2 linked regions of the Collimonas fungivorans genome follow. The protein of the gene in region 2 interacts with the protein of the main gene of each other region in a pairwise test. Links are inferred from orthologs where the notes say so. Each region holds a gene or a part of one and is shown on either strand. Other genes may lie near its edges.

Region 1 (15,419 bases), 840 kb from region 2 along the record:
TGCAGCCAGTCGTGCAAGGCGTCCAGCCATTTCAGCTTGTACTGGTATTTCTCCGATTCGAGCGACTGGCCGTTGGGAATATAGGCGCAGACAATCCGCATGCCGTCTATGGTAGCGGCGATGATGCGCTGTTGCAGGTCTTCATAGCGCGGATTGTTCTTGACCACGTCGGTGATCGCATGGCGCGACAGGATGGCGACGCCGTTATAGGTCTTCTGGCCGCTGAACGCCACGTGGTAACCGGCCGCCTCGATTTCCGCCGCCGGGAATTTGTCGTCGGTCAGCTTGGTTTCCTGCAGGGCCAGCACGTCGACCGGGTTATCGGCCAGCCATTGCAGCACCTGCGGCAGGCGGACTTTCAGGGAATTGACGTTCCATGTCGCGATCTTTTGCATTTGTTCCAAATCCTTATTTGATATGTGGCGATGTTACCGCAAGCGCGCATTGAAGTAGAGCGCATCAAAGTAGAGTCATAAGATTTTCTTTAGTCTTACCGAAATTATTCTCGCTTGCGGACAATTCACCAAGGGAGGATATTTCCGTCTTTACAAGACTTTAAGCGATATCCGCAAAAAACCATGAGCATATTGAAAGTACTGTCCTTTTCAGCCTGTTTTCTCGCCGCCGGCAGCTGTGCCGGCGCCGGCACCGGCCTCGACCAGTCCAGCATCAAAACCGCCGTAGACAGCGCCATCGAGCCGCTGATGCAAAGCTACGCTATCCCCGGCATGGCGGTCGCCGTCACCATCGATGGCAAGAACCATTTCTTTAACTATGGCGTGGCGTCGAAGGAAACTCGGCAACCCGTTACAAACAGGACGCTCTTTGAAATCGGCTCGCTCAGCAAGACATTCACGGCGACGCTGGCTTCTTATGCCCAGCTCGACGGCAAGCTCTCATTGAGCGACAGCGCCAGCAAATACCTGCCGTCCCTGCGCGGCAGCAGCTTTGACAATGTCAGCCTGCTGAACCTGGGGACGCACACCGCCGGCGGCCTGCCGCTGCAAGTCCCCGACGATATCGGCAATACCGAACAGCTGATGGATTATTTCAAGCATTGGCAGCCGGCCCATGCCGCCGGCACATACAGAAAATACTCAAATCCAAGCATCGGCTTGCTCGGCATGATTGCCGCCAAGAGCATGGATATGTCTTTTGAGGACGCTGTCGAAAAGAAGCTTTTCCCCGAATTGGGAATGACGCACAGTTACATCAACGTACCAGCTGGCCAGATGAAAGATTACGCGCAAGGCTACACCACAAAAGATGTCCCGGTCAGGGTCAATCCCGGCGTGCTGGCGTCTGAAGCCTATGGAGTGAAATCCGGTTCGGCCGACTTGATCCGTTTCATCGGCGCGAACCTGCAGGTAATCAAGCTTGAAGCGAGATTGCAGCGCGCAATCACTGATACGCATACAGGATATTTCGGCTCGGGAGAGTTTACGCAGGACCTGATCTGGGAACAATACCCCTATCCGCTAGAACTGAAACAGCTGTTGGCAGGCAACGCTACCACATCCCTCTACGACGAATTGCCAGCCGCCAGGCTAAGCCCTGCGCTGCCTCCGCAAGCGGACGTGCTGATCAACAAAACCGGTTCTACCAACGGTTTTTCAAGCTACGCGGCTTTTGTGCCGGCCAAAAAAATCGGCATCGTGATCCTGGCGAACAAATCCTATCCCATCGACCAGCGAGTCACCGCGGCATACCGGATATTGACCCGCCTGGACAGCGAGGCTGCATCGAAAAACTGAGCTTCAACCGCAAAGGAGTCGAATCGGCTGGCGGCGCGGCGCCTCAATTTCGGCCGCGCCAACTTTGCTCCCAAGAAAGCCCTGGAATCCGGTAATATTCTCGTATCGATTTGTCATCAGGCATATCAGAGTTAACCTACCAGAGACCACATGCGAGTTGTAAAACTACCTGCCAGGCTTTCCCTCTGCTTGCTGGCCCTGATCCTGGCGGCCTGCTGCAGAAACGACCAAACCAGCGACCAGGCCAGCTGCAATGCAAGCACGCCGAATACAGAAGCCGGCAGTAGCGACGGCAGCGGCAGCAATGTCAGGTTCAGCCAGCCCGGCGCCATCGCGGTCGATGCCGGCGGCAACCTGTTCGTGGCCGATACCGCCAACAATACCATCCGCAAAATCACTGCCGCCGGTGAAACCAGCACCCTGGCCGGCAGCGCCGGCAATTCCGGCAGCAGCGACGGCAGCGGCAGCCGGGCGCGCTTCAACCAGCCGGGCGGCATCGCGGTCGACGCGGCCGGCAACCTGTATCTGGCCGATACCCAGAATCATACGATCCGCATGGTCACCAGCGCCGGTGTGGTGACGACCATCGCCGGCAGCGCCGGCCAGGCCGGGCAGAATGACGGCACGGCCGGCGATGCGCGCTTTAACCAGCCTTGGGGCGTGGCGCGCGACGGCGCCGGCAACCTGTATGTCACCGATACCGGCAACGCTACCGTGCGCAAGATCACCACAGCCGGGGTAGTGACGACGCTGGCGGGCACCGCCGGCAGCCAGGGCAGCTCGGACGGCACCGGCACCCGCGCGCAATTCAACCTGCCGCGCGGCATCACGCTCGACAACGCCGGCAATCTCACGGGCACCGCAGTGAATCTCGCTGTGAATATCTATATTGCCGACAGCAACAACAACACCATCCGCAAGCTTGACCAGAATGGCAATGTCAGCACGCTGGCGGGGACGGCAGGCAACTCCGGCAGCGATGACGGCAGCGGCCAGCGCGCCCGTTTCAACCAGCCGTACGGCATTGCGCTGGACAGCGCGGGCAATATCCGCGTCAGCGACAGCGGCAACCAGCTGATCCGCACCGTGTCCCTGACCGGGGTAGTCAGCACCCTGGCCGGCGCTGCCGGAACCGCGGGCAGCACCGACGGCAGCGGCAACAAGGCCCGCTTCAACCAGCCCCAAGGTATCGCTGCCGATGCCGCGAACAATATCTACGTCGCCGACACCAGCAACAACCTGATCCGCAAAGTGACCCCCGATGCACAAGTCAGCAGCTTGTTCGGCAGCAGCAATTCAAATTCATCATCGTGCTTGTGCCTTTTCAAGCTCTAGCGGGCTATTGCAGTTGGCCGGGCATGCCGCTCTTGCCTGAACGATAAGCCGCACGGGCGGCTGCGGCCGCCCCCTTTCCTCTCCGCGCACAAATAACAACAAGCCTGTTGACATCGTCCTGTCATCGCCATTAGTATGCATATACATGGATGTATATGCATGAAAAGGATTGTTTATGATGAAAAACGAATGTAGTTGCACCACCCTGCGCCAGCTGACGCGCAAGATGACGAATATCTACGACCACTACCTGGCCGCCGACGAACTCACCATCAGCCAGTACTCCTTGCTGGCAAGGATAGGCAAATACGGCCCGATCGGCGTGATCCCGCTGGCGAACAACATGGGCATGGACCGCAGCACCATGAGCCGCACGCTCAAGCCCCTGATCGGCGCGGGCTGGATCGAAACCGTCGACCTGCCGCTGGAAATGCTGACCGACAAGCGTTCCTTCGGTGTCCGCCTGAGTGCCGAAGGGGAGCGTAAATGGAAACAGTCCAAACCTAACTGGCGCAAGGCGCAAGACGTCATCAACACGATATTGGGCGACCAGACGCATCATGCCTTGATGAGCCTGGTCGATGATGCAAATGTGAAATTCGAACAAAACGAAAACGCCACTTTATGAACCAGACCATACACGCCATCATGTCGCGCACACGTTTCAGCTACGTGTGGATCATCGTCGGCATCACTTTCCTGGTACTGCTGGCCGCTGCCGGCATCCGCGCCACGCCCTCGGTGATGATCCTGCCGCTGGAGCATGAATTCGGCTGGAGCGTCACCACCATCTCCTTCGTCATTTCGGTCAACATCGCGCTGTACGGCCTGATCGGGCCGTTTTCGGCAGCCGCCATGCAGCGCTACGGCATCCGCCCCATCGTGCTGGGAGCGCTGGTGCTGCTGGCGGTCGGCACTTTCGTCAGTACCTTCATGACCATGCCATGGCACATGGTGCTGGCCTGGGGCATCCTGGTGGGATCGGGCAGCGGCGTCGCCGCCAACACGCTGGCGGCTACTATCGTCAGCCGCTGGTTCGAGACCCGGCGCGGACTGGCCATGGGCCTGCTGACGGCCAGCTCGGCCACCGGCCAGATGGTGTTCCTGCCGCTGATGGCCTACATGGTCGAACACTACGGCTGGCGCTCGGTGGCGATACTGGTGGCTAGTGTGGCGGCACTGGCGATCCCGCTGGTGGCGATTTTCCTGCCGGAGCGGCCGCAAGACATCGGCATGAAACGCTACGGCCAGTTCGAAGACCTGCCGCCGGAAGCGGTCAGCAAATCCAAAAATCCTTTGTCCATTGCTTTCGAGGCCTTGGGCAAGGCGGTCAAGATCCGCGATTTCTGGCTGCTGTTCTTCAGCTTCTTCATTTGCGGCATGAGCACCAACGGCTACATCGGCTCGCATTTCATTGCGATGTGCGGCGACTACGGCATTTCCGCCGTCGGCGGCGCCAGCATCCTTGCCACCATGGGCTTGCTCGACCTGTTCGGCACCACCATGTCAGGCTGGTTGTCGGACCGCTTCAATGCCCGGGTTCTGCTGTTCTGGTACTACGGCTTGCGCGGCATTGCGCTGATTTTCCTGCCGCATGCTTTCGGCCTCAGCTATTTCGGCTTGCCGGTGTTCGCCCTGTTCTATGGCCTCGACTGGATCGCCACCGTGCCGCCTACCGTGCGCCTGGCCAACGATGTGTTCGGCCGGCTGGCCGCGCCTATCGTATTCGGCTGGATCGTCGCCGGCCACCAGCTGGGCGCCGCCAGCGCCACCATGCTGGCCGGCTCGCTGCGCAACAGCCTGGGCAGCTACACCCTGTCGTCGGTATTGATGGGGGCAGCTTGCATCGTGGCTGCGGTGATGGTGTTGCGGATCAAGGGCCACCATGCCGGCGGCGACCTGATACCGGCGGTTCCGGTACCGAATCGCTAGTGGAGTGCTTCGTAAATGGGGGAGCCCCAGAAGTGCTGAATTTTTGTGCCAGGCTAGGCGCAAACCGGAGCGATAGTCGGACTATCGCGAGGATTTGCAACGACGCATGGCGCAAAAAAGCAGTGCTTATGGGGTTTCAACATTTGCGAAACACTCCACTACAGTTCATGAGCTGACGCTGGCCATGATATCGCTGGCCACCTGGCGTGAATTCATGATGACGGTGTGGATGGTAGGCAGCAGCTGCACCGGTATTTCTCCCAGCTGCACTTCCTTGACCGACAGGATGCCGTCGTTCGGTTCGTCGCCGAACGGCATCCAGCTGCCGCGCGGCCCTTTGATGCCGGCATACACGCGCAACGGGATATCCGGGACCGGCAAGCTATCCATGAATTCCTGGCGCGCCAGCAGCTGTCCCATCTCTCCGGTCAGCAAGCGGAACAAACGCCACTGCGCCAGCTTGATGGCATAACTTGAAGCCATGGTCGGCGGCGCCAGGAACACGCCGAGCTCGGGCGCCCGCGCCAGGCTTGGCAATACGGCACGCGTCAGCACGCAGCCCAGCGAATGGCCGACGACGATGAAACGCTGGTCGCCGGCGCGTGCGGCAACGAATTTGCGCAAGCGCTCGACGCAGGGCAGCCAGCGTTCAAACGCAGCCGAATAGGCAAACAGGTGGGTAATCATGCCTGCCGCACGCAAGCGCCTGGCAAGCAGCAACATCGACACCGGCGTACGGCCCATGCCATGCACCAGGATGACGTGTACGCCTGCACTACCGTCCGGATGGGCGCTCATTGGCAGGGTTATTCTTTTTTCTGCAGCTGCTTTTCAAAAGCCACATCCAGCTTGCTGATGCGCTTCGGCTTTTGCGGGCCGTAGGCGTTGACGAAGCGGACGAAGGCGTCCAGCTCCAGCGCTTCGCTCAAGCGGATCGGCGCCTCGAAACCGGCGTTCTGCGTCAGGTAAAACAATTCCTCTGCGGTCCTCACCATCGAATAGCGTACATCGGTGCTGCGGGCATTGAGACGTTCGACCGCCGCTGTGGCTCGGGTTGATCTCATTGCATTCTCCTGGTATCTACTGATACTTGCTTAAATCATGAAAACTCTTGTTTATCCATCGCTCTCGTAGGGTGGGCACCCGTGCCCACGCGGATGTCGACGGCACTACGTGGGCACAGGTGCCCACCCTACCTCGTCTGTTATCCAACGTTCATCTTTTACAGTTCGCGCTGGCTGGCAAAATGGCGTCGCCGCCCGTCCAGCGGATCGACGAAAGCGATTTCCCGCGCCAGCAGTTTCAAGGGCGCCGACAAGTCGTCGCCCTTGCAAGGATGTACATCTGGATAAAAAGCATCGTTGATGATCGGTATCCCCAATGCTGCCAAATGTACGCGCAACTGATGTTTCTTGCCGGTCAATGGCCGCAGCCGGTAGCGGCTGCAGGTTTCTCGCTGCTCGATCAGTTCGATGCGGGTCTCCGAGTTCGGCTCGCCGTCCACCTCTTGCATGCGGAAAAACGGCGTACCTTCCACCATGCGGCTGCGATATACCAGCGGCAGCACCAGGTCCGGCGCGCTCGGCGCCAGCGCCTCGTAGGTCTTGTCGACCAGCCGTTGCTGGAACAGCGACTGGTAGGCGCCACGGCTGGCCATGTCGTGGGAAAAAATCACCACGCCGGCGGTTTCCCGGTCCAGCCGGTGGATCGGCGTCAGGTCGGCCAGGCCGGTTTCCTTCTTAAGGCGGACCAGCAAGGTCTCGTGCAGGAAACGTCCGCTCGGGATCACCGGCAGGAAATGCGGCTTGTCGGCCACCAGTATCCGTTCATCCTGGTACAGGATGGAAGCTGCAAACGGAATCGGCGTCTCGGCCGGCAATTCACGGTAATAAAAAATGCGCATGCCGCACCGGTACGGACTGTCCGGTGCCAAGCGCACGCCGTCGCCGTCAACCACTTCGCCGCGCGCCATGCGCGCCTCCCAGGTAGCGCTGGTTATGGCCGGGAACCGCTGTTCCAGGAAACTCAGCAGGTCAGGCCATTCGCCCGCCGGCAGCCACAGGTAGCTTGGCGCAACGCCATCGATAACTGGCAACGGCGCCGGCAGCGAATGCGCCATCACAATATCCGTTGCCAATAACCGACGTCGATCCAGCGATCGAATTTCTTGCCGACCTGGGAGAAGTGGGCCACTTTTTCATAGCCCATTTTTTCATGCAAGGCGATGCTGGCGGCGTTCGGCAGGGCAATGCCGCCGATCGCCACATGTATCGGCAATTTCTGCAGTTCGGCGATCAGGGCGCGATATAGCGCACTGCCGAGTCCCTTGCCGGCGGCGGCAGGCGACAGGTACACCGAAGTCTCGACAGCATGCTGGTAGGCTGCGCGCGTGCGCCATTTGGTGGCATACGCGTAGCCGAGGATCTGTTCGTTCTCTGCACATACCAGCCACGGGAAGCTGGCAGTGATATCCAGGATGCGATGTCTTATCTGTTCCGGCGTTACGGGCTCCGTTTCGAAACTGATGACGGTGTCGCGGATGTAGGGATTATAGATGTCGCAGATGGCGGCGGCATCGTCGATGGTTGCCGGGCGGATGATATGGGTCATGGCAAAAAACTCAGCTTAACAGGCGAATGTACAATCATACCGTGCATTCGCCCATGCCAGAGGGCAACCGCCAAATAGACGGCATCAGAGGCGCAAGGCGTCCTTGACCTGCTGCAGGGAAGACGGGTCTTCGATGGTGGTCAGGTCGCCCGGATCGCGTCCCTCGCAGATCGCCTGGATCGAACGGCGCAGCAGCTTGCCGGAGCGGGTTTTAGGCAGCAGGCTGACCACATATACGCGCGCCGGGCGGCCGACGCTGCCGATCTGCTTGTCGACCACGCCCATGATCTCGGCCTCCAGCGCGGCGCGTGCCTGCGCCGTATCGACCGCCAGCCTGGGAATCACAAAAGCCACCGCTACCTGCCCTTTCAGCTTGTCTTCGATGCCGACCACGGCCACCTCGGATACGTTCGGATGACTGGAAATGCTCTCTTCTATTTCGCGCGTGCCCAGCCGGTGGCCGGCGACATTGATGACGTCGTCGGTGCGCCCGAGGATGAAGTAATAACCGTCGTCGTCGCGGATGCCCCAGTCGAAAGTTGAATAAGCCTGGTTGCGGGAACCGGGCACTTGCGTGGCCCAGTAAGTATCGATGCAGCGCTGGTCGTCGCCGTAAATGGTTTGCATGCAGCCTGGCGGCAACGGCCATTCGATCACCACCACGCCTTTTTCGTTGGCGCCGCACAGCTCGCCAGTGGTCTCGTTCAGCAACCGCACCTTATAGCCGTACATCGGCAGGCCGGGGCTGCCAAGCTTGCTCGGCTTGGCCTCGACATTCTTGGCGATGGTCATGATCGGCCAACCTGATTCGGTCTGCCAGTAATTGTCGATGACGGGCACGCCGAGCGCCGACGAAATCCAGCTGGAGGTGGTTTCGTCCAGCGGCTCGCCGGCCAGGTATAACGCCTGCAGCGAAGACAAATCATATTTCCGCATCAGTTCAGGCGGCTGTTTTTTCAGCACCCGGATTGCAGTCGGCGCCGAGAACATGCGTGTCACCTTGTATTTTTCGGCGATGCCCCACCAGACGCCAGCGTCCGGACGGATCGGCAACCCCTCGTACAGCACCGTCGCCATGCCGGCAATCAGCGGACCGTAAACGATGTATGAATGTCCGACCACCCAGCCAATGTCGGAGGTACAGAAAAACGTTCCCCCCGGCTTGCTGCAAAAGATGGTGTCCATGGAAGTCGCCAGCGCCACCGCATAACCGCCGACATCGCGCTGCACGCCCTTGGGCTTGCCGGTGGTGCCGGAGGTATACAGGATATAAGAAGCTTCGTTCGACTCCAGCCAGACCACCGGCACTTTGGCGTCCATATGCAGCTGGCGCTGTTCGGCATAATCCACATCGCGGCCGGCGGTCGTTGCCATGGCGGCCAGGCCGCGATTGACCATCAAGACATGCGCCGGTTTGTGCCGCGCCAGCTTGATCGCCTCGTCCAGCAAACCCTTGTAGGGCAAGATCTTGCCGGCGCGCGAACCGGCGTCGGCGGAAACGATCAGCTTGGGCGTTGCATCGTCGATGCGGCTGGCCAGGCTGTTCGAGGCGAAACCGCCGAACACCACCGAATGGATGGCGCCGATGCGAGCGCAAGCCAGCATGGCGAACACCGCCTCGGCGATCATCGGCATGTAGATCAGGACCCGGTCGCCGCGTCCCACGCCCAGTCCCTGCATGACGGCGGCGGCGCGATTGACCTCTGCCTGCAGCTCGCGGAAGGAATAGGTTTTTTCGGTATTGGTTTCGGTCGACACCGCGATCAGGGCGGCCTGGTCGCCGCGTGTCGCCACCCAGCGGTCCACCGCGTTGTGGCACAGGTTGGTGGCGCCGTCGACAAACCACCTGGCGAACGGCGGCCGGCTGCCGTCGAGGACTTGCGAAAACGGGTGGTGCCAGTCGATACGCCTGGCTTGTTCGGCCCAGAAAGTGGACGGATCGTCGACCGAGCGCTGGTAAAAGGTGGCAAAACTCATGCTGTCTCCTCGTTTCTTTTAAAGAACCGCAGGGCGTAAACACTCCCGGTCCGGCTGCGCATGCTTCTATGGCATGTTTTCCGGCAGCTGTCGCAAATGCACCCCGTCATGGCGGGCGCCGTTTCTTTAGATCACATACAGGTCAACATACTCGTTGACCGCCATGCCTTCCAGCTTTTTCTGGTCCAGCGAAACTTCCAGGATCCTCTGCTGCTGTTTGACCGACAGCTGACGCGCCAGGTTGATCTTGAACTTGGCTTCCAGCAGCGGGATGCCATCCTCGCGGCGACGTGCATGGCCGATCGGATATTCGACCACGATTTCCTTGAGTTTCGTGCCATCCTTGAATTCGACCGTCAGCGCATTGGCGATCGAACGCTTCTTGGGATCGTGGTAATCCTTTGTGAAAGCCTTGTCTTCGACGCAGACGATCTTGCCGCGCAAGGCGTCGATGCGCTTGTCGGCGGCAATCTTGTCTTCATAATCGCCGGCCGTCAGGCGACCGAAAATCAGCGGCACGGCTACCATGTACTGGATGCAGTGGTCGCGGTCGGCCGGGTTGTTGAGCGGGCCCTTCTTGTCGATGATGCGGATGCAGGCTTCGTGGGTGCGGATGGTTATCTGCTTGATGTCTGCCACCGGCTTGCCGGACTTGGCCAGTTCCGCATGCAAGCTCATCGCCGCTTCCACTGCGGTCTGCGCATGGAACTCGGCCGGGAAGGAAATCTTGAACAGCACGTTTTCCATCACATACGATGCGTACTTGCGCTGAAACTTGAATGGCTGGCCTTTGAACAGCACGTCGTAGAAACCCCAGGTCTTGGCGGTCAGCACCGATGGATAGCCCATTTCGCCGCTTTTGGCGATCAGGGCCAGGCGCACCGCGCGCGAGGTGGCGTCGCCGGCGGCCCAGGATTTGCGCGAACCGGTGTTCGGCGCATGGCGATAGGTACGCAGCGGCTGGCCGTCGACCCATGCCAGCGACACTGCATTGAGTATTTCCTCGCGGTTCAGATCCATCATTTCCGCAACCACCGCAGTCGAAGCGACCTTGACCAGCACCACATGGTCCAGGCCGACCTCGTTGAAGGAATTCTCCAGTGCGATGCAGCCGTGGATTTCGTGCGCCTTGATCATCGCGGCCAGCACGTCTTTCATCTTCAGCGGCTTCTTGCCGGCGGCGACGGCATTGCGCGAGAGCCAGTCAGCTGTGGCCAGGATGCCGCCCAGGTTGTCGGATGGATGGCCCCATTCCGCAGCCAGCCAGGTATCGTTGAAATCCAGCCAGCGGATCATGGCGCCGATGTTGAAGGCAGCCTGGACCGGATCGAGCTGGAACTGCGTGCCCGGCACCCTGGCGCCGTTAGGCACCACGGTTCCCGCCACGACAGGCCCCATCAGCTTCTTGCAGGCCGGGTATTCCAGCGCTTCCAGGCCGCAGCCCAGGGTATCGATCAGGCAGTTGCGGGCGGTATCGTAGGCAACCTTGGAAGTGATCTTGTACCTGGTCACGTAGTCGACGATATCGACCAGTACTTTGTCGTATTTCGGGCGGACGTTGGAGATATGAGCGGACATTGTTTTCCTTGACGATGAAAAATCAAACCAACAATTGAAGCCGAGAGACCAAAACCAACTGCCTGCCCTGCTCAAGTCATCCGCGCAGCTTGCATTCGTTGGCCAGCTGCTGCCCCAGCTTGGAATTGAGCAGCATCGACTTGGCCGGGATCTGGATCCACACCAGGCCGCTGGCCTTGTCTTCCAGGCGCACCGCGCCGGTGGTGGTGCTGACCGTGGTCATGGTGTAGCTGCGGCCCTTCCAGGACAGCTTGACGTCGCTGCCGGCGCCGCCGGCCAGGTCGACCCGGTTCCCCAGTTCGCAATAGAAATTACCGGTCAGCAGGCTGGCTGCCGGCGTCGGCTCCAGCTTCAGAAGATTCGGCAAGGTCGGCTGCGGCTTGGTGTCGGCCAGCGGCACGCTGGAACCGCAGGCGGCCAGCAAAGCGGCGAGTGTCACGGCAGAAGCGATGCGGCAAGTGTTCAATGCATTAAAAGCGATCATATGGTCCCGGCCCAAAGGCGTTAAATAAGCGGATAGTTTCCCTCGCTTGTGCAATGGAAACATCTATTGGCTCGCTCCTGCGTCGGTATTGCCATTTTGCATACAGACGCTATTTACGTTTGCCAATCGGGACAAATTTTAAATCTTCTGGGCCCGCATGATTCGCCGATGCGCGAATAATCTTGTAATCTTTTTTTTCGGCAATGTGCACCGCCCACCAAAAGCGCGGGCAATCGCGGACAGGGATGCAAATGGAGAGGATAACAGGACCGGAGAACCCGGTCCTGCCGGGAGGCGTCAGTCGTCCTTGGCGCCGGCTATGCCTAGTTCCTGGATCTTGCGGGTGATGGTATTGCGGCCGATGCCGAGGCGTACCGCGGCATCGTTCTTGCGTCCATGCGTATGGCGCAATGCAATCTTGATCAAGGCCGATTCGAATTGCCGTCCAAGCACATCCATGACGTCAGCGTCGCCATTACTGAGCATGTGTGCCGCTTCAACCTCCAGCAAGGCAATCCAGCTCTGCTTTTCGCCGGCGCCAGCGGCTTGCGCGGCAGGCGCCAGGATTTCGGGATAGTGCGCGACGGCCGGCGCCGCCAGGTGCGGATCAAACGCCACCGGCCTGCTGGCCGGGCTTTCCAGCTGCATGCTCTGGTCGCGGCCGCCGACCAGGTCTTGCGGCAGATCCTTGATCTCGACGGTCTGGCCGGGCGCCATCACGGTGATCCAGTTGCACAGGTTTTCCAGCTGGCGCACGTTGCCTGGCAGGTCGAGGCTGCTCATGAAACGCATGGCGTTGTCGGAGACACGCTTGCTTTCCACGCCCAGCTGCTTGGCGCTCTGGCTCAGGAAATAACGGGTCAGGATCGGGATGTCTTCGCGCCGTTCGCGCAAGCTCGGCAGGCGCAGCCGGATCACGTTCAGGCGGTGGTACAAGTCTTCCCGGAACAAGCCTTCGCGGACCCGGGTTTCCAGGTTCTGATGGGTCGCGGCGATGACACGGACGTTGGCTTTCAAGGACTGGTGGCCGCCGACGCGATAGAAATGGCCGTCCGACAAAACCCGCAGCAAACGGGTCTGCAAATCGAACGGCATGTCGCCGATTTCATCGAGGAACAGGGTGCCGCCTTCGGCTTGTTCAAAACGGCCGCGGCGCGAGGCCTGGGCGCCGGTGAACGCGCCGCGTTCATGGCCGAACAGTTCCGACTCCAGCAGATCCTTCGGAATCGCCGCGGTATTGAGCGCAATGAACGGCTGCGAAGCGCGCGGGCTGTGCTTGTGCAGGGCACGTGCAACCAGTTCCTTGCCGGTGCCAGATTCGCCGGTGATCAGCACCGTCACGTTCGATTGCGACAGGCGGCCGATGGCGCGGAACACGTCTTGCATGGCCGGCGCCTGTCCCAGGATTTCCGGGGTCTCGGCGGATGCCTGCTCGACATTCGCTTCGCGCAAGCTTTCTTCCAGCGCGCGCCGTATCAGTTCGACCGCCTTGTCGACGTCGAACGGCTTGGCCAGGTATTCGAAAGCCCCGCCCTGGAACGCGGCAACCGCTGAGTCCAGATCGGAAAAAGCAGTGATGATGATCACCGGCACGCCGGGAAACTTGGCCTTGACGGTTTGCAGCAGCTCCAGGCCGGAAGCGCCCGGCATGCGGATATCGGAGACCAGCACTTGCGGCGTGCTCGATTGCAGCGCTTCGATCGCGTCGCGCGCATTGGAGAAACTCTTGGTGCTCAGGTTTTCGCGGGCCAGCGCTTTTTCAAGCACCCATCGAATCGATTCGTCGTCGTCAACAATCCAGATTGGTTTCATGTGTTTTGTGCTGCGCCAGAAGCGCAGTCCGTTAAACTCGTAGTCGATTACATTTCTCATCGCCATGACGGCCTACCTACTGCCTGCAAGCATCAGGGCAGAGGTATAAGAATCCTGAAATCTGTATATCCCGGCCGGCTTTCACATTCGATGACGCCCATGTGCTGCTGCACAAAGGTTTGCGCCAGCGTCAAACCCAAACCGCTGCCGCCGTCGCGTCCCGATACCAGCGGATAGAAAATGCGTTCTTGAATCTCGGCCGGGATGCCAGGTCCATTGTCGATGATATGCAAGTCTAGTGCCAGCCGGTAACGCACCTTGGCCAGCGTCACCTGGCGCACTACCCGGCTCTGGAAAACCAGTTCGGCGTCGCCCGCCTTGATGCGCTCCTGCAACGCCTGCGCGGCGTTGTGGGCGATGTTCAGGATCGCCTGTATCAGCTGCTCCTTGTCGCCGCGGAATTGCGGGATCGACAGGTCGTAATCGCGCTTGATGCTCAGGCCGCTCGGGAATTCGGCCACGATCAGGCTGCGCACCCGCTCGCATACCTCGTGGATATTGACGTCGCCCACGATCTGCGCCAGCCGGTGCGGCGCCAGCAGGCGATCCACCAGGGTCTGCAGGCGATCGGCTTCCTTGATGATGACCTGTGTGTATTCGCGCAATTCCTTGACGTGGCGCTCCGGCAGTTCGAGCTCCAGCAGCTGGGCGGCGCCACGGATGCCGCCCAGCGGATTCTTGATTTCATGCGCCAGGTTGCGGATCAGCTCCTTGTTGACCTGGCTCTGGTCGATCAAGCGTTCCTCGCGCTCCAGCTTGAGCTGCTGCACATTCTCGCGCAGCTCGATCAGCACCGGCATGTCGGGATTGTCGAGCGCGGTGACGATGGTGTCGACCCACAAGGGCTCGCGTCCCACGCGTTCCAGGATCAGGTCCTGGCGCGAATCGTCGAACTGATGCTGCAGGGCCTGTTCAAAGATCGCCAGCAACTGGTCCGGATTCAGGAACAGGTCGGACAGCGTCTGCTGCTGCAGCAGGCGGCTGGAACTTTCCAGCAGGTTTTCCGCAGCGGCGTTGGCGAACACCAGGCGTCCGTGCTGGTCCAGCACCAGCACCGCTGAGGCCAGCAGATCGAGGCTGGCGAGCGCGTTCCGTTCGGCGGTTTTTATTGGCATCCTGGCATCCTTGTTAACCAGCCTGGTCCAGGCAAAGCGCGGCGCAAAGCTCGGCACAAAATGCGGGTGCCGGCGAGACTGTCGGTGTGATTGAAATAGTGCATTTTCCGAGCATAACAAGCTTTGTAAGCAATGTCGGTGGGTAATATGCCGGATCGCCACATTATGGTGCGTCCGGCTCTGCTCTATCTTAAACCGGGTAGGCAAAAATAAAGGCCGCGTGTGCGGCCTTATGCATTAAGCAAGGTTGATACCATGCTGGCGACTACTTGAGATTCGACAGTTCCCGGTTGAGCGCATCGATATTCTTCTCGCTGCGGGAAATGTCTTCTTTCATCGACGCCACCCGTTCCTGGTACTTGGCGTAGTTTTTCTCATTGCCTTGGCGCTCCGGCGTGCCGTCGTTGTAGTCTTTCTTGAGATCGGCCAGGCGTTGCTGTTCGTTCTTCAATTCATCCTGCAGGATCTGGCGGCGATCGTTATCGCGCGTCTTTTGCGTGCCGTTGTCCACTTTCGGGAAGTCGGTCGGCGTGGAAGCTGCCGGCTTGCTGGCGGCGGCACCTTCGCGCGCCGGCTTGCTGCCGGACGAAGTCACGGTCAGCGGCGGCAAACTGACACGCTTGCAGCCCTTGGTGTCGCCCGTGTTCTTGTATTCCTTGACGCCGTTCTGGTCCACGCACAGATAAACCTCGCTTTGGGCGTGAGCAGTGCCTGCGGCGATGCTGACAGCCGCCAATAGCAGAAATCCTGGTAAAAGACGCT
Region 2 (15,332 bases):
CGGCGGCAGTGGCGACGCCATGCACCCGCGCGATCACCGGCACCGGCAAGGCCTGGATGCTTTGCATCAGCCGGCTGCAGCGAAGAAACAGCTGCCGGTAGTAATCCAGCTGCGGATGACTGCGCATTTCCCGCAAATCGTGCCCGGCACAAAAGGCTTTGCCGGCGCCGGCCAGGATTACGCAGCGGATGGCGGGATCGGCGGCGATGACATCGATCTCGTGTTGCAAGGCGTCGAGCAGCGCCTCGGACAAGGCATTGAATTGCAGCGGCCGCTGCATCCGCAGCGTCGCCACGCCGTTGCTGTTTTCCCTCAGCAGCATGGGTTCCGCCAAAAGGTTAACTTGATCCATCATATGCTCCCGAGCCGAATGGTTGATCCGATCTGTCATGCGCCGGATCATTTTACCGCGCCAATCGATTGCCTCTATTGAATTGACGCCTGATCTCGCTGTTCGATTTGTTTGACGTGGTGCGACGTCTGCGGCTTGATGAACAAGGCAACCACCGATGGATGTTTTTCCAGCACGCGCTTTTCCAGTTCAATCACACAAGCTTCTATGTCCGGCGAGCGGAATTCATCCGTGAATTCCAGGCTGAGCGCAGCCAATATCTGCTGCGGCGCCAGATGCACTGTGACGAGGTGATGGGCGTGCACCACGCCATCGACATCTCCGGCTATGCGCAAGATCGAATCAAGCGTACTTTGATGTGCGCTTTCGCCGATCAGCAGGCCTTTGGTTTCACGCGCCAGTATCAGTGCAGTTGCCGCCAGCACAAGGCCGATCAGTATCGACGCGATGCCGTCCAGCACCGGCAGTTTTAGCGTGACCGAACAATACACGCCGGCAAAAGCGATCAGCAAGCCGACCAGGGCGGCGCTATCCTCCAGCAGCACGATGAAAGAAGGCGGATCCTTGCTGCGCCGGACCGCCGGCAACAAGCCTATGCCGGGCCTGCCTTGTTTAAATTTGCGCAGCGTGAACCACCATGAACTGCCTTCGAACAGGGCCGATAACGCTAGCACTGCATAATTGACATGTACGTCCTGGATCGCTTGCGGTTGCGGCACATGCGTGACGCCTTCGTAGATGGATACCCCGGCCCCCAGGGTGAAAATCAGAAGTGCGACCACGAAGCTCCAGAAATATATCTCGCGGCCATGGCCAAGCGGATGATCGCGGTCAGGCCCGCCGGCGCTGCGGCGCATGCCATACAGCAGCAGGATTTCATTGCCTGTGTCGACCAGCGAATGAATGCCTTCGCTCAGCATGGCGGAACTGCCGGTCCAGGCAGCGGCCACGAATTTGGTGACGGCGACCAGCAAGTTGCCGGCAAGCGCAACATAGATGATCGTGCGCGATGAATTTCCTGAGGGAACAGCCATGATATTTCAAGAAAATGCGTTCAATAAAATGCGTCCAAAAAAATGCGAGCGCTGGACCGGATGATATTCAAGCAACAAAACCTGGCTCCAATGCTGTTTCCACCGGAAGATGAAAATACGATATCGGACGATCTCGCCGCGGTCTGTACGCTGAGTAACAAAAAGACCGGGCAAAGACACGCGGCCATTTTCCAGATAAAGTAGTTCGGGCGTTTCCCCACTTTTACCTAACGGAGATCGTCATGAGTCAATACAAGATCGCAGTAGTCGTCGGCAGCCTTCGCCGCGATTCATTCAACCGCAAGCTGGCCAGCGCCATCGCCAGGCTGGCGCCGTCGGACTTCGTATTCGAGCAGTTGCAGATCGATGACCTGCCCCACTACAACCAGGATGACGACGGCAACCAGGCGGCGCCGGTCAAGCGGCTCAAGGCCGCCGTCAGCGGCGCCCAGGGGCTGCTGTTCGTGACGGCCGAATATAACCGCTCGATTCCCGGCGTATTGAAGAATGCGATCGACCAGGCCTCCCGCCCCTATGGCCAGAGCGCCTGGAAAGGCAAACCCGCCGGCATCTTGGGAGTATCGGTCGGCGCCGTCGGCACAGCGCTGGCGCAACAGCATTTGCGCAACGTCCTGGCCTACCTGGATGCGCCGACGCTGGGTCAGCCAGAGGCCTTCATCCAGGCCAAGGATGGCTTGTTCGATGACGCTGGCAATATCGGCGAGGACAGCAAGAAATTCCTCCAGGCCTGGATGGACAGTTATGTCGCCTGGGTAAAAAAACACAACGCCTGAGGAACCGCTGCCGCTCAACCCTGGCTTGCGCGGCGGGCGCCCAGCGCATGCTCCAGCTGCGCCTTGTTCATCTTGGAACGTCCCTTCACGCCGCGCTGCCTGGCCTCGTTATAAAGTTGCGCGAAAGTGCGGCCGCCGGCGCCGCGGTGCGAGCGCAGGCCACCGCGCCGGCCGGCCGAGATATCTTTCAGCGACGAACTGCTGGCCTGTTCCGCCTCGCCATGCTGCGCCCTTTCCTTGTTGACGGTGCGGGCGGCGATTTCTTCCGCGAGCTGTTTGCGTTTGCCGTGCTTGACCAGGCTTTCCTTGATATGCGCGTACTGGCGTTCGCGCTTCTTGCTCCATGCATTTACCGGCATGACAATTCCTTTCAAAAAAACAAATTGAATGATTTGCCCCGGCGGCGATGGCGACACGCTGCCAGGATCCGATGCCCGATAAGTCAAGTTATAAAACGTATCGGGCCGCGGATCGGTGCGTTATTCAACATTGCATCGAATCTTTTCTGCAGTGATGGCAAAACAAAGGAGCTTGCTTCCCCTGCCCGCTTTGTTGGCCAGCGTACAGATCATGCCGCGCAGGTTCCCCATACTGGCAGCTCCGGCGTGGCTGCCGGCCTGCGCAGTCATTCAGAATCAACAACGTTTTGCCGTAGCGCGAGGAGGTATTGCCATCGATCAATCAATCATCTGGTACCTGATCGTCGGCGCCTTGCTGTTGTCCATGGGCTTGATGGCTTCCTTGCTGGATCGCCTGCCCATCAGCCCGGCCATGTTTTACCTGCCTGTCGGTTACATCCTCGGGCCTGCGGTGAGCGGCCTGATCAATGTCGCGCCGGCCCAGCACGCCGAATTGCTGACGACGCTAGCCAAGCTGGCGCTGTTGCTGTCGCTGTTTACTGTCGGCTTGAAACTGCGCCTGCCGTTTCGCGACCACATCTGGCACCTGCCGCTGCGGCTGGGTGTGCTGGCGATGCTGGTCACGATTCCCTTGGTGACGCTGGCCGGCCTGTTCATCTTCAATTTGCCGCTGGGCGCGGCAATCCTGCTGGGCGGCATCCTGGCGCCGACCGACCCGGTGCTGGCCTCCGACGTCCAGATCAAGCACGTCAGCGACCGCGACCGCATCCGCTACAGCCTGACCGGAGAAGGCGGCCTGAACGACGGCACCGCCTTTCCCTTCGTCATGCTTGGCTTGTCCCTGCTCGGCGTGCCCGCGGCTGCCGCTTACACCAACGATTACGCGCTGCTGCATATCGCCTGGGGCGTGGCCGCGGGACTGGTCGGCGGCTGGTTTCTCGGCTGGCTGCTGGGACGCCTGGTAGTCGGCTTGCGGCGGCAGTTCCGGCTGGCGCTGGGAATGGAGGAATTCCTTGGCATCGGCCTGATCGCGCTGGCCTATGGCGCAACTGAGTTAGTACATGGCATCGGCTTCCTGGCAGTGTTCGCCGCCGGCCTGGCGATGCGGCGCATCGAGTCGACCAATAGCGGCCAGCAAGGAGTGGATCCCGATCAGTCCCCGACCGTGGCGCATATCCCCCAGGCGAGCGATAAAGAAGAAGTGGCGACCCATCCGGCCAAGGCCTCTGCCTACATGACGGAAACGGTGCTCGGCTTTAACATGCAACTGGAGCAGTTTGCCGAATTCCTGATGGTGACCCTGACCGGCATCCTGCTGTCGCATATCGGCTTTTCCGCGGCTGGTGCGCTGCTTGCCTTGCTATTGTTTTTTGTGATCCGGCCGCTTTCGGTTGCACTGGCCCTGACAGGCGCCGACGTCACGCCTTTGCAGCGGCGCCTGATGGCGTGGTTTGGCATCAAGGGCATAGGCTCCCTGTATTACCTGGTGTTCGCGCTGCAATACCGCTGGACCGCGCCCGACGGCTACCGCTCTGCTGCGCTGGCGCCGCACATCAGCTCGATGGTGCTGACAGTGGTGGCGATGTCGATCGTCATGCACGGCATTTCGTCGACACCGCTGATGGACATGTACCAGCGCCGCCGCCGGCGCTGAATCAGGCCCGACCGGCCTGGCGGTAGCTTGCCGCAGGATGCCTGGCGGGCAAGGTGGGTTGGCCGGCCTCGAACAGTTTCTCGCGCAGCGTGCCGTCTTCATACTCCAGCTTGTAAGAACCGCGCGCCTGCAACTCGGGGATCACCAGGTTGACGAAATCTTCAAAACTCTCCGGCGCCACCGTGCGCGTCAGGTTGAAACCGTCGATATCCGTGTCCCTTACCCACGCCTCCAACTGGTCCGCCACCTGCTGCGGCGAACCGACGATGGTCACATAACGGCCGCCCAACGCCAGCTGGTCGAGCAGCTTGCGTACTGTCCAGCCGGCGTCCGCCGCCGTCACCGCCTTGGCGGAAGACTGGATCGCGTTGCTGCTGGCCGGCTTGATGGCTTCGTCGATGCCATAAGCCGAAAAATCAAAACCGGTGCCGCTGGCAAAATGCGCCAGGCCCGCCTCCGGGTTGGCATGGCGGCAGTATTCGGCATATTTCTCGCGCGCCTCGGCCGCGGTCGGCGCCACGATCACGGAGATGCCCATGAAGATTTTCAGGTCTTCCCGCCGGCGGCCCGCCAGCTGCGCCTGGTCGCGCAAATCGCTGACCAGCTTGCGCGCGGCTTCCGGCTTCTGGCTGGAGATGAATACGCATTCGGCATGGGCCGCCGCGAACTGCTGGCCGCGGTCGGAAGCGCCGGCCTGGTATAGCACCGGCGTACGCTGCGGCGACGGCTCGCTCAGGTGATAGCCGTCCACCTGGTAGTATTCTCCGCGATGACTGATGCGGTGCACCTTGGCAGGATCGGCATATACCCTGCGCTGGCGGTCGCGCAATACGGCGCCGTCTTCCCAGCTGCCTTCCCACAATTTGTACAGCACCTGCATGAATTCTTCGGCGCGCTCGTAACGCGCATCGTGTTCCGGCTGTTGGCTCAGGCCCATGGCGCGCGCTGCGCTGTCCAGGTAGCCAGTGACGATATTCCAGCCTATCCTGCCGCGCGTCAGGTGATCCAGGGTCGACATGCGGCGCGCGAACAGGTACGGCGCTTCGTAGGTCAGGTTGACGGTGACGCCGAAACCAAGATTCTTGGTCACCGCGGCCATCGCCGATACCAGCAGCAGCGGATCGTTGACCGGCAGCTGTATCGATTCGCGCAAGGTGAGGTCGGCCGAGCCTTGATAGACATCGTAGACGCCGACGATGTCGGCCAGGAACAGGCCGTCGAACTTGCCGCGCTCCAGCAGCCTGGCTTGTTCAGTCCAGTATTCGATGCTGGTGTAGTCGCTGGAGCGGTCGCGCGGGTGGGTCCACAGGCCATGGTTGATATGCCCTACGCAGTTCATGTTGAACGCATTAAGGCGGATTTGTTTCTTCGGCATGTTCAGATGGCGCCGTGGCGCGGCGGATTTTTATTGTTCAGGTAATAGTTGCCGACAGCATGATATTTCCAGCGCACCGGATCGTGCAGCGTGTGGGTGCGTGCGTTGCGCCAGTGACGGTCAAGGTTGTGCTCGGACAAGGTGGCCTGGGTGCCGGCCAGCTCGAACAGCTTGCTGCCGGCCGCCAGCGATATTTCAGTCGTCAGCACGCGCGCCTCGGCCACCGCGATTGAAGCGGCGGCAACGCTGTCAACGTCCGGCTCCGCTGCAGCACGGTCCACCGCTTCGCCGGCCAGTTCAAGCAACGCTTCGGCGCCGGCCAGGCGCACCGCCAGGTCACCAAATTCACGCACGGTCAACGGATCGTCTATCGCACGCTCGACCTTGCTGTCGATCCAGGCGCGTGAGCGGCTACGCACGAATACCGCCGCATCGTGCAGCGCAGCGCGGGCGATGCCGACATCGATTGCCGCATGCAGCAATTGCGCCACCGGCCCCAGCGACGTCGGACGCTCGAAAGCGCTCTGGAACGGCAGCACCTCGTCCGCCTCGACCCGCACATTGTCCAGCACCACCGAACCGCTGCCGGTAGTGCGCTGGCCGAAACCGGACCAATCGTCGATCACGTTGACGCCGGCCGCATCGCGTTTGACGATCGCCAGCTGCTGCACGCCATCGTCGCCGATCACCGACACCGGGATCCGATGCGCATACAGCGCGCCGGTCGCATAAAATTTGCGGCCGTTGATGCGGAAACCATCGCCCTCCTTGCTCAGGCGAGTGCGCCGTTCCTGCGAAGTGCGGGTGCCGAGTTCCGCCAGCGCATTGCCGAAACGTTCGCCGGCCAGGATCCGTTCGAAATAAAAACGCTTTTGCGTTTCACTGCCGTTGACGCGCAGGATCTCGACTGCATAAAAATGATTCTGCGGAATCTGCCCCAGCGAACCGTCGGCTGCGGCAATGGTGGCGATCACTTCAGCCAGCGTGGCAAACGAGACCCCGGCCCCGCCATAAGCGCGCGGCACGGAAATCCCCCACAGGCCCGAACGGGAAAACTGTTCCAGCTCATTCAGCGGCAGCTGCCGTTCGCGATCGCGCAGGCTGGCTTCCTTGCTGAACGAAGCTGCCAGCGCGCGTGCCGCGGCCAACGCCTGGATATCGTCGAGGATGCGCACCACCGGACCTTCGGCGGCCTTGATAGGGCTAGTAGTCATGATTTCAATTCCAGGAGTGGCGTGCCGGCGCAATGCCGTTCAATACATAGTTGCCGATGGCGTGCAGCTTCCAGCGCACCGGATCGTGCAAGGTATGGGTGCGCGCATTGCGCCAATGGCGGTCCAGGTTGTGTTCAGCCAGGGTCGCGGCGGAGCCGGCCAGTTCGAACAGTTTTTCGCTGGCGTGCAAGGCAATCTCGGTGGTCAGCACCTTGGCCTTGGCAACAGCAATCGAGGCGCGCGCCGAGGCTTCGGCGTCGATCGTCACCGCGGCGATCTGGTCGAGTACGCCGGCGGCTTTGGCCAGCAATGCATTGGCCGCATGCAGGCGGATCTTCAGGTCGCCGATATCGCGGATGATGTAAGGATCGTCGCTGGCGCGCTCCACCCCGCTGTCGGCCCAGGGACGAGACCGGGCGCGCACAAAACTGATGGCGTCGTCGACCGCGGCTTCGGCAATGCCGGCGTCGATCGCCGCCTGGATCAGCTGCGATACCGGGCCCTGGATGCTGGCCTGCTCGGCCAGCTTGTGCAGCGATATGACATTTTCCACCGCCACCGGCAAGTTATCCAGCAGCACCGTGCCGCTGGCGGTGGTGCGCTGGCCGAAGCCTGACCAGTCGTCGACGATGGTCAGGCCTTGGGTGCCGCGCTTGACGAACACCAGCACCACGCGCCCCTGCTCATCGAGCGCCTTGACCGGGACCCAATGCGCAAACAAGGCGCCGGTGGAATAGAATTTCTTGCCGTTCAGGCGATAGCCGCTGGGCGTTTCCAGCAAGCGCGCTTTCATCTCCAGGATGTTCTTGGTGCCGCGTTCCGGGCCGGCGTTGCCAATTCGCTGGCCGGCCAGCACATCAGCGTAGATGCGTGCCTTCTGCGCGGCGTCGGCGTTCTGGGCGACCACACCGAGGATGCCGAAATGGTTTTGCGGAATCTGTCCCAGCGCCGGATCGGCCGAGCACAGCACGCGGAATACTTCGGCCAGCGTGCGGTAAGAAACCTCGGCGCCGCCGAATGCGCGCGGCACGCTGATGCCGCCCAGGCCGCTGGCCGAGAATTTCTCGATCTCCGCCCACGGCAAGCGCCGTTCGCGGTCGCGCTCGCTGGCGCCGGTGCGGAATTCGGCGGCCAGCGCTTGGGCTATGTCCAATGCCTCTTGGTCACTGCCGATGCGGTGCGCGGGCACGACCCGGGGTAACAGGTCGGCCTGGTTTTCTTCAATTGCGATTGTCGCGGTAGACGACATGAATCACCTCTTCTGTGACGCGTGTAGTGCTTCGTAAATGGGGGAGCCACAGAAGTGCCGATTTTTTGTGCCAGGCTAGGCGCAAACCGGAGCGATAGTGGTGCTATCGCGAGGATTTGCAACGACGCATGGCGCAAAAAAGCGGTGCTTATGTGGTTTCATCATTTGCGAAGCACTACACTAGAGTGCAACTCGTGATTGCGCTCTGTTGCGGAAGAGGAAACGATAGCTTGTGGGCGCGATCTGCGTCCAATAAGAAAAACGCTGGAGAGTATGCGAAAAACGTTTTACCGGTTTTTCACGCGACGCAGTTCAGGTCAGATAGATACAACGAGGAATACAGCAAGGCAGGCCTGGAGCCGCGGTCAGTCATCCATTACATCGAAAGACCGCGGCCGAGATAGAGAATAGCAGGAGGGGAAGGCAGTAACGATCAGTGTACTAAAGAATCAGACTGCGTCCGGGCCGGTTTCGCCAGTGCGGATGCGGATCACCTGCTCGATATTGCGCACGAAGATCTTGCCGTCGCCGATCTTGCCGGTGCGCGCCGCCTTGATGATGGCGTCCACTGCGCGCTCGGTCAGCGCATCGTCGATCACCAGTTCAACCTTCACCTTGGGCAGGAAATCGACCACGTATTCGGCGCCGCGGTACAGCTCGGTATGGCCTTTCTGGCGGCCGAAGCCTTTTACTTCAGTCACGGTCAGGCCGGTGACGCCAACTTCGGCGAGGGCTTCGCGCACCTCGTCCAGCTTGAAGGGTTTGATAACGGCGGTAATTTGCTTCATGACAACTCCTTTAGGCATTAAAACATAAATCTTTGCAGCGAGCGCTATCCCGGCCGGGGCAGCACTCAATTGAAGCGCAAGCTAGAAGAGTATATGAAAAACCCGGTTTGTCTATACGCCCAAATCAATAAGTGTATTTAAAAGACAGTCCATCGGGCCTTCACCGTTCCCGGCAAACCTGCCGTCAGCCGGGAATATTGTTCAGGTCGTCCAGCCAGACGGTCGCTTCCGAATCGCTCGGCGCGCGCCAATCGCCGCGCGGCGACAGCGAACCGCCGCTGCCCACTTTAGGTGCATTCGGCACGCAGGAGCGCTTGAATTGGCTGGTCCGGAAAAAGCGGTCGAGGAAAATCGCCAGGTTGCGCTTGATCGCAGCCAGGTCGTACTGGTTGCGCACCACCTTGGCGTCGTTCGGCCAGTTGCCGGCAGTCTTGTCTTGCCAGGCCGAGAGCGCCAGGAACGCAACTTTCGACGGCGCGAAGCCATAACGCAGGATGTAATACAGGTTGAAATCCTGCAATTCATACGGCCCAATGACGTTTTCCGTGATCTGTTCCGGCTTGCCGCTGGCCTTGCCAGGCACCAGTTCCGGGCTGATTTCTGTATCCAGGACATTGAGCAGCACGTCCGAACCCTGGCCGCCGATGGCGCCGGTCTCGGCCACCCAACGCACCAGGTGGCTGATCAGGGTCTTCGGCACGCTGGCGTTGACGTTGTAATGCGACATGTGGTCGCCCACGCCATAGGTGCACCAGCCCAGCGCCAGTTCGCTCAGGTCGCCGGTGCCGATAACGATGGCGTTGTTGAAATTGGCCAGCCGGAACAGATGGTTGGTGCGTTCGCCAGCCTGGACGTTCTCGAAAGTGATGTCGAACTGGTCCTGCCCCGCGGCGTAAGGATGGCCCAGGTCTTTCAGCATTTGCAGGCAGCTCGGGCGAATGTCGATTTCCGCCGCAGTAGCACCGACCACCTGCATCAGTTGCCGCGCCTGCAGCAGGGTGCGGTCGCTGGTGGCGAAACCCGGCATGGTGTAGGCCAGGATATTCGCGCGCGGCAGGTTCAGGCGGTCCATCGCCTTGGCGCAGACCAGCAAGGCGTGGGTCGAATCGAGCCCGCCGGAAACGCCGATCACCACCTTGGATATCTTGCTGGCGGACAGACGCTGCACCAGCGCTTGCACCTGGATGTTGTAGACCTCGGTGCAGCGTTCGTCGCGGCGTTTCGGATCGGCCGGCACATAGGGAAAACGCTCGACGCTGCGCGCCAGCGGCAAGGCCTGGTCCAAAGGCAGCGCCAGCTCGAAGCGGATCACCTCGAACCTGGCGACTTCGCCGGCATGGCGCCGCACCGACTGGCCGAAAGTAGTCTGGCGCATGCGCTCACGCGACAAGCGTTCGAGGTCGACATCGGCAAAGATGGTGTGCGAATCGTCCAGGAAACGCTCGGACTCGGCCAGCAGTTCACCGTTCTCGTAAATCAGGCCCTGGCCGTCCCAGGCCAGATCGGTAGACGATTCACCCTTGCCGGCCGAGGTATACAGATACGCCGACAGGCAGCGCGCAGACTGCTGCGCGACCAGCTGGTGGCGATAGCCCGCCTTGCCCACCACCACGTTGGAAGCCGACAGGTTGACCAGCACACTGGCGCCGGCCAGCGCCGCGAACGACGACGGCGGAATCGGCACCCACACGTCTTCGCAAATCTCGACATGGAATTTCAGCAGCGGCAGGTTGCTGACCTCGAACAGCAGCCCGGTGCCAAATGGGATGCTGGGAATGCTGGCGCCGAACAATGCAACCTGGCTGGCCGCGGCGTTTTCAGCGGGGCTGAACTGGCGCATTTCGTAGAACTCGCCGTAGTTCGGCAGGTAGCTTTTCGGGACGATGCCCTGGATCCGGCCGCCGGCGACCACTACCGCGCAATTGAACAGCTGGTGGCCGACGCGCAGAGGCAGGCCGACGATCATGGCCAGCGACAGCGTGGCTGAAGCTTCCACCACCGTCGCCAAAGCCGCTTCGCAGGCATCCAGCAAAGCGCGCTGGTGGAACAGGTCGTCGCAGGTGTAGGCGGACAAACCCAGTTCCGGGAACGCCACCAGCACAGCGCCCTGCTGCTCGGCCTGCCGGGCCAGCGCGATGGTTTCGGCGGCGTTGAACGCCGGGTCGGCTATCCGGCACTTCGGGATGGCGACGGCGACGCGCGCGAAATCATGGGAGTAAAGGTTCAGAAATTTGTTGGTTGTCATCATTCTTCCTGCGCTCTGCTTGATTGGCCAATTATCGCATGCTAATGGCCTGCCCTTGGCAGCAGGCGGCAGAACCTCGGCGGCGGTGCTAAACTCAGCGCTTTCGCCACCCACATTCACAGCTCGCCAAGTCCTTGATTAACAAGACAACAACCAAGACCTCCACGCGCATTGTTTCATCCCTGAGCGAAGTCGGCCAGGCTGCATGGGACGGACTGCTGGCCCTGCAGGCCGACGCCAATCCTTTTCTCTCGTTCACCTTCCTGCACGCCTTGCACGAAAGCGGCAGCGCCTCGGAAAAATCCGGCTGGCAGCCGCAATACCTGACCCTGTGGGAAGAAAGCTGCGACCCGAGCTGCACCCCGCCGCAGCTGATCGCGGCCCTGCCCCTGTACGTCAAATTCCATTCCTATGGCGAATACGTGTTCGACTGGGCCTGGGCCGACGCCTACCAGCGCAACGGCCTGGAATACTATCCGAAACTGCTGTCGGCGATCCCGTTCACGCCGGTCACCGGCGGCCGCCTGCTGGCGCGCGACGACCAGGCGCGGGCGGCGCTGATCGAAGTGCTGCGATCATTGCGCAAAGATACGCAGACCTCGTCCACCCACATCCTTTACCCGCCTGTCGCACAAGCCGAAGCCCTGCAACAGGCCGGCTTCATGCTGCGCAGCGGCGTCCAGTTCCATTGGCTGAACCCGGGCTACCGCGATTTCACGGCGTTTCTCGATACGCTGGAACGCAAGAAGCGCAAGAATATCCTGGCCGAACGGCGCAAGGTGGCCGATGCCGGCGTGCGCCTGCGCCGGGTGCGCGGGACAGATGCGACCGAGGCCGACTGGATCTTCTTCCACCGCTGTTATGCGCAAACCTATGCCGAACACCATTCCACGCCTTACCTGAACCTGGATTTTTTCCTTCGGATAGGGAGCAGCATGCCGCAGAATATCCTGCTGATCGTCGCCGAGCGTGACGGCCGGCCGATTGCCTCGTCGCTGCTGATCCATACCGACCAGACCTTGTACGGCCGCTACTGGGGCGCGCTCGAATTCGTGCCTTGCCTGCATTTCGAAACCGCGTATTACCAGCCGCTGGAATTCTGCATCGAGCAAAAGATCGCCTGCTTTGAAGGAGGCGCCCAGGGCGAACACAAGATGGCGCGCGGTTTCCTGCCGCAAAAAACCTGGTCGGCGCACTGGCTGGCCCATCCCGCTTTCGCCGATGCGGTGGCGAATTTCCTGGAACGCGAAGCGGACGGCATCGACAGCTATATGGATGAGCTGAACGACCGCAATCCGTTTCGATCGGCGTCGTCCTAGCAAAACAGCCGGCAGTTTACCGCCGCCGTTTTTTTGTCAGGAACACCAACGCTGCCGCAACTACCGATGCCGCGGCCAGGCCATACAGCCCGCCCTGGATCGATCCGGTCTTTTGCTCCAGATAACCAAAGGTTGCCGGCGCAACGAAACCGCCTAGATTCCCCAATGAATTGATCAGTGCGATAACGCCAGCCGCGATCCGGGCGTCCAGGTAACCTTGGGGAATAGGCCAAAAAAGCGAAGAAGCCGCCTTGAATCCTATCGCTGCGAAGCAGATCGCCACAAACGCAAATACGGGCCCGCTCGTGGTTGACATGAACATCCCGCAGGCCGCGACAACCAGCGCTATCGCCACCCACATCTGCTGATGCTTGAAGCGTGCCGCCAGAGAGGCGAAAATGTACATTGCGACGATGGAGATCAGCCAGGGTATGGAGTTGAACAAGCCGATCTGAAAATCGCTGAAATGCCCCATCTTCTTGATGATGCTTGGAAGCCAGAACGTCGCTCCATAGATAGTCAGCTGGATCGCAAAATAGACAAAACAGAAAAGTGCGATGCGGCCATCTTTCAGCAATGAAAGTGAACTCACATGTTTTGGCCTGTTGGCTTCACGCTCTTTTTGTTCGGCGTCGATGACGTCCGCCAAGGCCTTGCGCTCGGAATCGGTCAGCCATTTTGCGTCGCGCGGATGGGAGTCGAGCCTGAACCAGACTACCAGGCACAGGACAATCGATGCGACGCCTTCGATAATGAACATCCATTGCCACCCGTGGAATCCGCCGCCTTCGATCTGCAGCAGTGCACCGGACAAAGGGCCGGAAATCACGGAAGCCAAAGCCGACCCGCTGAGGAAAATCGCCATGGCTTTCCCGCGTTCGCTGTTCGGCAGCCACTGGGTAAAGTAATACACCACGCCTGGAAAGAAGCCGGCTTCCGCAACGCCTAACAGCAGCCGCATTACATAGAACGAAGTTTCACCGGTAATGAATGCCATTCCGGTAGCCACGACTCCCCATGTGAACATGATGCGAGTCAGCCAGGCCTTGGCCCCGAAACGCTGCTGCAGGATGTTCGAAGGCACCTCAAAAACCGCATAGGCCACAAAAAACAGGCCGGCTCCAAACCCGAATGCCGCCGCGCCTATGCCAAGGTCAGTCTGCAAATGGGAACGGACAAAGCCGATATTGACGCGATCAATGTAGTTTGCGATAAACATGACGACGAACAAGGGCAATATCCGCCATTTCACTTTACTGACCGCAACGTCCAGTTCGCTTCGGACATTGCCGTCAGTTGCATCGCCGCCCTTGGCGCCCGCAGATAGAAGTGCATTCACCTTACTGTCTCCTCGAATTCGATTTGCCGGACCTGTTATATTTTTAGCGGACCAAGCAAGGGATTTTGCTATTGAAATAGATGTCTGTCATCGTACAAGTAAAAATATTAATCGACAAGATTCTTTTGAAAGCATTATCCAAAAAACAGAGCGACTCCGAGTCAAAATACTAACATTTATATCAATTCGGAGCACCGATATCCGGTTTTCGGCTCCACCTAGCTATCTCGAGAATCATTCACCATGTTGTCTGTTGTCATACAATATAGTGGTTTAACCGCATATTGATCACGGTGAAACTGCCGCTTGCTGTATCAGCCCCATCCAAATACCATTGTCGGCCACGACACCCCGGCCATGCGCAAACATCCGTTCCGATCAGCTTTCAGCGGCCCGGCTTCACACAAAGAACCGCCATGCAACCCACTCATATCCTGTTAGCTCTGTTGACCGTCACGATCTGGGGCATGAATTTTGTTGTGATCAAGATCGGCCTGGCAGGCTTGCCGCCACTGCTGTTTTCGGCGCTGCGCTTCGTGTTTGCCGCGCTGCCGCTGGTATTTTTCATCAAGCGGCCGGCGATTCCCTGGCGCTTCCTGATCGGCTTCGGCCTGTTCCAGTTCGCGCTGCAATTTTCCTTGCTGTTCTCCGGCATGCAGCTGGGCATAGGCGCCGGCCTGGCGTCGCTGGTGATCCAGCTTCAGGCGTTTTTCACGATCGGCCTGGCAGTGCTGCTGCTAGGCGAACGGCCGCTGCTGATGCAATTGCTGGGAGCGCTGGTGGCGCTGGCAGGCATAGCCCTGGTCGCTACGCACCTGGAAGCGAAGGCTACCGTGATCGGTTTCCTGCTGGTGATCGGCGCAGGCCTGAGCTGGGCCAGCGCCAATATCGTCACCAAGAAAATCGGCAAGGTCAATCCGCTGGCGCTGATGGCCTGGGGTTCGCTGATGGCGGCGCCGCCGTTGCTGCTGGCGTCAGCCCTGCTTGAAGGGCCCGCCGCCTGGCACAGCGCCTTTGCCCACTTCGGCTGGGCTTCGGTGGCTGCGGTGTTCTACCAGTCCTATCCGAACACCATCGTCGGCTACGGCATCTGGACCATCCTCATGCGCAAATACCCGGCCGCCACGGTAGCGCCGTTCTCGCTGCTGGTGCCGCTGGTGGGCATGCTGAGCGCCGCCGTCCTGCTGGGCGAATCGCTGCAGTGGTGGAAAATCGTCGCCGGCGTGCTGGTGCTGGGCGGCCTTGCCTTGAACCAGTTCGGCGGGCGCCTGATGCTGCTGGTGAAAGCGGCGCGGCAATAAAAAAAGCGCACCGCGGTGCGCTCTTTTCACAAACCCGGGGCAAATTACACCGCGACGGATTTTTTGTAAGACTCGACGCCAGACAGGATTTCCTTGCGCGCTTCGTCCGGACCGAACCAGCCGTCGATCTTGACCCATTTGCCCTTTTCCAGGTCTTTGTAGTGCTCGAAGAAATGCTGGATCTGCTTCAGGCGCAGTTCATTCATGTCTTCCGGCTTTTGCCAGTGAGTGTAGATGCTCAGCACCTTGTCGACCGGCACCGCCAGCAGCTTGGCGTCCTGGCCGGCTTCGTCCGACATCTTCAGGACG

What was found.
Region 1: the proteins of CFter6_RS15900 (region 2) and glnL interact in binary tests that used the Escherichia coli proteins (3 or more experiments, as listed by UniProt). The link is inferred for Collimonas fungivorans from one-to-one orthologs.

What each region holds. Positions count from the first base shown.
Region 1 is NZ_CP013232.1:4,549,104-4,564,522, forward strand. The notes cover bases 12,617-15,419. They hold glnL (nitrogen regulation protein NR(II)), read right to left. Parts: upstream 14,658-15,419; coding sequence 13,575-14,657; downstream 12,617-13,574. Other genes in these bases: ntrC (nitrogen regulation protein NR(I)), read right to left, coding at 12,617-13,482; CFter6_RS20015 (DUF4124 domain-containing protein), read right to left, coding at 14,923-15,419. Outside these bases: xth (exodeoxyribonuclease III), read right to left, coding at 1-395; ampC (class C beta-lactamase), read left to right, coding at 579-1,754; CFter6_RS19955 (NHL repeat-containing protein), read left to right, coding at 1,905-3,089; CFter6_RS19960 (MarR family winged helix-turn-helix transcriptional regulator), read left to right, coding at 3,265-3,717; CFter6_RS19965 (MFS transporter), read left to right, coding at 3,714-5,021; CFter6_RS19970 (esterase/lipase family protein), read right to left, coding at 5,187-5,819; CFter6_RS19975 (hypothetical protein), read right to left, coding at 5,828-6,085; CFter6_RS19980 (RluA family pseudouridine synthase), read right to left, coding at 6,244-7,140; CFter6_RS19985 (arsinothricin resistance N-acetyltransferase ArsN1 family B), read right to left, coding at 7,140-7,631; CFter6_RS19990 (propionate--CoA ligase), read right to left, coding at 7,716-9,608; CFter6_RS19995 (bifunctional 2-methylcitrate dehydratase/aconitate hydratase), read right to left, coding at 9,735-11,186; CFter6_RS20000 (hypothetical protein), read right to left, coding at 11,263-11,670; more of ntrC, read right to left, coding at 11,968-12,616.
Region 2 is NZ_CP013232.1:3,711,554-3,726,885, forward strand. Bases 7,151-9,866 are described here. They hold CFter6_RS15900 (P-II family nitrogen regulator), read right to left. Parts: upstream 8,820-9,866; coding sequence 8,481-8,819; downstream 7,151-8,480. Other genes in these bases: CFter6_RS15895 (SfnB family sulfur acquisition oxidoreductase), read right to left, coding at 7,151-8,031; CFter6_RS15905 (NAD(+) synthase), read right to left, coding at 9,004-9,866. Also shown: CFter6_RS15860 (enoyl-CoA hydratase), read right to left, coding at 1-352; CFter6_RS15865 (cation diffusion facilitator family transporter), read right to left, coding at 427-1,386; CFter6_RS15870 (NADPH-dependent FMN reductase), read left to right, coding at 1,629-2,180; CFter6_RS15875 (hypothetical protein), read right to left, coding at 2,195-2,539; CFter6_RS15880 (cation:proton antiporter), read left to right, coding at 2,712-4,193; CFter6_RS15885 (LLM class flavin-dependent oxidoreductase), read right to left, coding at 4,195-5,568; CFter6_RS15890 (SfnB family sulfur acquisition oxidoreductase), read right to left, coding at 5,571-6,782; more of CFter6_RS15895, read right to left, coding at 6,787-7,150; more of CFter6_RS15905, read right to left, coding at 9,867-11,067; CFter6_RS15910 (GNAT family N-acetyltransferase), read left to right, coding at 11,199-12,383; CFter6_RS15915 (MFS transporter), read right to left, coding at 12,400-13,656; CFter6_RS15920 (EamA family transporter), read left to right, coding at 14,139-15,023; ppa (inorganic diphosphatase), read right to left, coding at 15,068-15,332. UniProt on the Escherichia coli protein: P-II indirectly controls the transcription of the glutamine synthetase gene (glnA). P-II prevents NR-II-catalyzed conversion of NR-I to NR-I-phosphate, the transcriptional activator of GlnA. When P-II is uridylylated to P-II-UMP, these events are reversed.